2 regions of the Pandoraea oxalativorans genome follow, and region 2 is predicted to be linked to the other one. Evidence: predicted binding sites of a transcription regulator. Region 2 holds the regulator's gene; the other holds the start of a gene.
The links. The regulator sigma-54, encoded in region 2, starts transcription at its own class of promoters, with help from an activator protein. The targets are predictions, from matches to a motif close to TGGCANGNAANCTGCTTT.
Positions count from the first base shown of each region.

Region 1 (3,187 bases), 1.1 Mb from region 2:
ATTGAGTGCGACGAACGGCCCGCCCGAGCGCGCACTCGCTGCGTGCACCGCGCGCGCGAACACTTCTTTGCCGCTTCCCGTTTCACCCCGAATCAGCACGGGCACGTCGTGCGCGAAGACGCGGCATGCGCGTGCAAACGCGCGCGCCAGCGTGCGATCGGAGAACGGTTCCGTGACCACTTCCGGCACAGTGCGCGACACACCGGGCGCACGCCGGAGTGCGCGCGCGGGCGCGCGCAGCATCGCCAGCAGCGACTCGCCCGCGTTCGCACCGGTGTTGGCGTGCAACGGCCAGCACGTACTCGGCGACGGATGCGCCTGCGCGAGCAAGGTATCGAGCGTCTGCACGAACCATCGGTCGACGCGAGTGCCCACCAGCGCGTCGCGCGTCACCCCAAGACAATTCAGTGCGCTTTGATTGGCGGCGAGCACTCGCCCGGCATCGTCGAACGCGAGCAACGCCTGTGCGAACCCGCCAAGATGGTCGGCCTGCTCCTGCCATTGCAGCAGCCATTCGTCGCGATAGTGCTGAAAGAAATACTCGCTCTCGACGACCTTAGCCGACAGGTTGACCAGCGCCAGCGTATGAAACTGACTCTGACGCGTGAGATCCGTACTGGTGGACGACACATCGATCACCGCCAGCAAATCGCCCTGCGGCGCGAACACCGGACTCGCCGTGCAGGTGAGCGGCGTATGCAGTGCGCGAAAGTGGTCTTGCTGACAGATGATGACGGGCGCGCGTTCGACGGCGCACGTCCCGATACCGTTGGTCCCCTCGCACGATTCGCTCCAGTCCGCGCCCGGCCATAGCCCGGCGCGATGGAAGTCGTCGCGGGTGCCGTCATGCAGACGCGAATCGACGATTACGCCATCCGGGGCCGTGAGCAACACGGCCTGACGCGGGTTCATCAACTGACGTTGCAGACGTTCCAGCACCGGCATGGACACATTGCGCAGGCGCTCCATTGCGTTGCGACGCTCGCGCAATTGCGAGGATTCGAGCACGCGCGGCGCCATGCGCGCGCCCGGATCGAGCGCGTGCGTGTCGAGACAGCGCCGCCACGAACTGGCGATGTTCGGGTCGGTCGCCACCGAGCCCGATGGCAAATGGCCCTGCGCGACGTTCAGCACACGGCGTGCATGTGCGGCTTCCGTACTGGCTGGCATTGGTCGTCTCCCCCGTGCCGGATGATCTGATGATCTCGTATCGTTCCCGAAGCATCTCCCATGCGCGAAGCGATTGCAATGCGCTGTGTCAATCGGCAAGCGCAAGGCGATTGACGCAGGTTCTGACGCTGACGACACGCAGTGTCACAGTCCTGACACACCGTGTGCCACACGGCAGGACACAGGTGTCACAAAATCGGTACACACCGCGCCGTCCGGCAGGCCGCCAGGGCGCGCCGTTGTGCGAATTGGGACGTCTGGCCCGCGACTTGCTTAGTAGCGTCCTGCGCAGCCAACGTTCGCGCTACAACGATATCCGGAGACACAACATGAAATACGCCCCGCCCGGCACGCCCGGTGCCCTGCTGTCCCTGCAACCGCGTTACGAGAACTTCATCGGCGGTAAATTCGTGCCGCCGGTCGAAGGCCAGTACTTCACCAACACGTCGCCGGTCACCGGCGCGGTCATCGGCGAATTCCCCCGCTCGAACGGCGCCGACATCGAGCTGGCGCTCAACGCTGCGCATGCGGCGGCGGCCAGTTGGGGCAAGACGTCCGTACAGGCCCGCTCGCGCATTCTGTTGCAGATCGCCGACCGGCTGGAATCGCAACTGGAGCGCTTCGCCGTGGCGGAGACGTGGGACAACGGCAAACCCGTGCGCGAGACGCTCGCCGCCGATTTGCCGCTGGCCGTCGATCACTTCCGCTACTTCGCCGGTTGCATTCGCGCGCAGGAAGGCACCGCCGCCGAGATCGACGAGCACACCGCCGCGTATCACTTTCACGAGCCGCTCGGTGTGGTCGGGCAGATCATCCCGTGGAATTTCCCGTTGCTGATGGCCGCGTGGAAGCTTGCTCCCGCGCTCGCGGCAGGCAACTGCGTGGTGCTCAAGCCCGCCGAACAAACGCCGCTCACGATCACGTTGTTCGCCGAGTTGGTCGGCGATCTGTTGCCGCCCGGCGTCCTCAACGTCGTGCAGGGCTACGGCCGCGAAGCCGGTGAAGCGCTGGCGACGAGCAGGCGCATCGCCAAGATCGCCTTTACGGGCTCGACGCCCGTCGGCAATCACATCCTGACGCGCGCCGCTGCCAACCTGATCCCGAGCACGGTCGAGCTAGGCGGCAAATCGCCGAACATCTTCTTCGACGACATCATGCACGGCGAGCCGGAGTTCATCGAGAAGGCCGCAGAAGGCCTCGTGCTGGGCTTCCTGAATCAGGGTGAGGTCTGCACATGTCCGTCGCGGGCACTCGTCCAGGAGTCGATTTACGAGCCCTTCATGGAAGTCGTCATGAAGCGGGTCGAGCGCATCAAGCGGGGCGATCCGCTCGATACCGAGACGGCCGTGGGTGCGCAGGCGTCGCAACAGCAGTTCGACAAGATCCTCACCTACCTCGATCTGGCGCGCAAGGAAGGCGCACAAGTGCTGACGGGCGGCGGCATCGAGATGCTCGACGGTCCGCTGGCGTCGGGCTTCTACATCCAGCCTACGCTGCTCAAGGGCGAGAACCGCATGCGCGTGTTCCAGGAGGAAATCTTCGGGCCCGTGGTCGGTGTCACGACCTTCAAGAACGAAGCCGACGCCCTCGCCATCGCCAACGACACGGAGTTCGGTCTGGGCGCTGGCGTATGGACGCGCGACATCAATCGTGCCTATCGCATGGGCCGTGGCATTCAGGCGGGGCGTGTGTGGACGAACTGCTATCACCTCTACCCGGCTCACGCGGCATTCGGTGGATACAAGAAGTCTGGCATCGGCCGCGAGACGCACAAGATGATGCTCGGCCACTACCAGCAGACGAAGAATCTGCTGGTGAGTTACGACGTCAATCCGCTCGGCTTCTTCTGAGTAATCCCTCTAGTCGTATGTGACCTTGCATTGGATCAAAGACGCGTCGCGCAGCGAGTGCGATGCTGTCTTTGATGCATGCAAAAGATGATTCTGGACACCGCCGCGGCGCCATCTGCGCGCGGCGTGTGCCCCTCACAGAACAGATAAGGAGCATGACGATGAGC
Region 1 covers NZ_CP011253.3:5,085,629-5,088,815, forward strand. Annotated here, with positions in the region: gene MB84_RS22420 (sigma-54-dependent Fis family transcriptional regulator) at 1-1,170, opposite strand, end outside; gene exaC (acetaldehyde dehydrogenase ExaC) at 1,500-3,020, shown strand; gene yiaY (L-threonine dehydrogenase) at 3,182-3,187, shown strand, end outside.
Region 1: exaC (acetaldehyde dehydrogenase ExaC) is a predicted target of sigma-54. The motif match lies at 1,429-1,446, and genes of this name have one in related genera.

Region 2 (3,187 bases):
TTAAGGATGTGTCGCTCGACGTGAAGAGCGGCGAGGTCGTGGGTCTGCTTGGCCCGAATGGCGCGGGCAAGACAACGTCGTTCTACATGATCGTGGGGCTGGTGCCTGCCGACGACGGCGAAATCCAGCTCGACGGCAACCTCATCAGCGAACTGCCGATCCACGAGCGCGCCCGCATGGGCGTCTCGTATCTGCCGCAGGAAGCGTCGGTATTTCGCAAGCTCACGGTCGAAGACAACATTCGCGCCGTGCTTGAATTGCAGGTCGATGCACAGGGCAAGCCCCTCAAGCGCGACGAAATCGAACGCCGCATCGAAGCCCTGCTCGACGAGCTTCAGGTGGGCCATCTGCGCGAGAATCCGGCGATGTCGCTCTCGGGCGGCGAGCGTCGTCGCGTCGAAATCGCACGCGCCCTGGCCACACAACCGCGATTTATATTGCTCGACGAACCGTTCGCGGGCGTCGACCCGATCGCCGTGCTGGAAATCCAGCGGATCGTGCGCTTTCTCAAGGACCGAGGCATCGGTGTCCTGATTACCGACCACAACGTGCGCGAGACGCTGGGTATCTGCGATCACGCGTACATCATCAGCGAAGGCTCGGTGCTCGCCGCAGGCACGCCTGACCAGATCGTCGCCGACGAAAGCGTCCGCCGCGTCTATCTGGGCGAAAATTTCCGGATGTAAAGCAGATTTTTCGCATGTAAACCCTGCCTCCGATAGGCGTCAGGGACGGTTCCGTTGGCGTGACAAAGCCTCTACAATGAAGGCGAGACCGCTATGAAACCGACTCTTCAACTCCGCACCTCGCAGCACCTGACCCTCACGCCGCAGTTGCAGCAATCGATCCGGTTGTTGCAACTGTCGACGCTCGAACTTCAGCAGGAAGTCGAGCACGCCCTCACCCAGAACCCGATGCTCGAACGCGAGGACGATTGGCTCGCCGGTTCGGTACGTGTGGGCACAGACGGGTCGCTACGCAACGAGCGAGGTTCGTCGTCCAGCGGTTCGAACGACAACGGCCCCGACGCCGCTAACGGTCACGACGAAGCACGCGAACTCGATGGCGAGGCCCGCTTCGACGACAACGCGCCGGATAACGGCAGCGACTGGAGCCTGAACGACTTCGCCCGCTCCGGCAGCGCATCGGACGACGACGACAATGCGCGTCCGCAGCTGCACGTCGACCATCCCAATCTGCGTGAACATCTGCTGGCTCAACTGCGCCTGACCAAGGCCTCACCGCGCGACCGCGCGCTGGTGGAATTCCTGATCGAATCCCTGGACGAAGACGGCTACCTTGGTAGCCTGCTCGACGAGATTCAGGCCGAAATGCCCGAGGAGCTGGCGCTCGAAACGGAAGAGATCAACGCGGCGCTGGCGCTACTGCAAAGTTTCGACCCGGCGGGCGTGGGCGCCCGCAGCCCGGCCGAGTGCCTGCGCCTGCAGCTTCAGCGACTGCCCGCAAGCGCTGTGCGTACGCTGTCGCTGCGCATCGTCACCGATCACCTGGAACTGCTGGCCGCGCGCGATTACACGCGTTTGCGCCGCCTGCTGGGTGTCGGCGAAGACGGCCTGCGCGCCGCGCATCAGCTGATTCGTTCGCTGGACCCGTTCCCGGGCTCGGCTTACGGCGCGCCCCAGGCCGACTACGTCGTGCCGGACGTGCTGGTACGCAAGCAGGGGAGCGGCTGGACGGCGGAGCTGAATCCGGAAGTGATGCCGCGTCTACGCATCAACGAGATGTATGCGCGCATTCTCCGAAATAACCGGAACGATCCGGGAACCGGCAACCTCCAACAGCAGTTGCAGGAAGCGCGCTGGCTGATCAAGAACATCCAGCAACGCTTCGATACGATCCTGCGGGTGGCGCAAGCCATTGTCGAGCGTCAAAAGAACTTCTTCACGCATGGCGAAATCGGCATGCGGCCCTTGGTTTTACGCGAGATTGCTGATACGCTGGGTTTACATGAATCCACGATTTCACGGGTGACAACGAGTAAGTACATGCTCACTCCATTTGGAACCTTCGAGCTTAAGTACTTCTTCGGATCGCACGTGGCAACGGAAGCCGGAGGCGCTGCGTCATCGACCGCTATCCGCGCACTCATCAAGCAACTCATAGGAGCAGAAGACCCGCAGAGCCCCCTTTCCGATAGCCGTATCGCGGAACTGCTGGCAGAGCAAGGTTTTGTGGTGGCGCGGCGCACTGTCGCGAAGTACCGCGAGGCCATGCGAATCCCCGCAGTGAACTTGCGCAAATCTTTGTAGGACAGTCCTGGTGCGCCATGTTGGCCGCTGGGGCATCACGCCGCAGTGCGACATTGCGTCACGTCAATGGCTCGCACCCTCGCTAGCCAGCGTCAACGTTGACGCGGCCTGCACTTCGGCATTTCAGCAAGGAGAGCAGCTATGAATCTGAAGATCAGTGGACACCATCTCGAACTCACGCCGTCGCTGCGCGAATTTGTCGTCAACAAGCTTAACCGCGTGTTGAATCATTTCGACCAGCTCATTGGCGCCGAGGTGATCCTCTCTGTCGACAAGACCAAGGAGAAGAGCGGACGCCAGATCGCGAGCGTCACGGTGTTTCTCAAGGGCAAGGAAATTTTCGTCGAGAAGTGTGACGAGAATATGTATGCCGCCATCGACAAGCTGATCGACATGCTCGACCGCAAGGTAATGCAGTACAAGGATAAGGTTCAGGATCACGGTCGCGAAGCCATCAAGCACCACGAACTTCCTCCAGAGGCGGAACCGCTGCAATAGCATCGTTCAGGCGTGGTCATCGCATTGGCTGATACCGACGAAAACCCGCAAGGAACCCCCTTAGCGCATATCCGTCTGTTGTAAGTCTGGCATCACCCACCGCGGGGCCGTTGAACGGCCCCTTTTGTATGGTTCGCCCCACTTCCGTGACTTGCCGCGAGCGCGGCGGCGAGTGGTCTATAATGCGAGGTCAATCGGGGGTTGGAGGGCGACCATGCGTTCGCCCGCATTACAAGATGAACCGTTTAGCCAAACTCATACTCGAGTCCAACATCCTGCTTGGACTGTCCGTTACCAGCAAGAAGCGCCTGTTCGAACAGGTCGGCCTCCTCTTCGAGAACAATGCCGGGCTTTCTCGCGCTGTGGTAACCGACAATCTGTTCGCCCGTGAGCGTCTCGGCTCGACGGGTCTTGGCGAA
Region 2 covers NZ_CP011253.3:596,388-599,574, reverse strand. Annotated here, with positions in the region: gene lptB (LPS export ABC transporter ATP-binding protein) at 1-686, shown strand, start outside; gene MB84_RS02790 (RNA polymerase factor sigma-54) at 780-2,270, shown strand; gene hpf (ribosome hibernation-promoting factor, HPF/YfiA family) at 2,412-2,768, shown strand; gene ptsN (PTS IIA-like nitrogen regulatory protein PtsN) at 3,005-3,187, shown strand, end outside.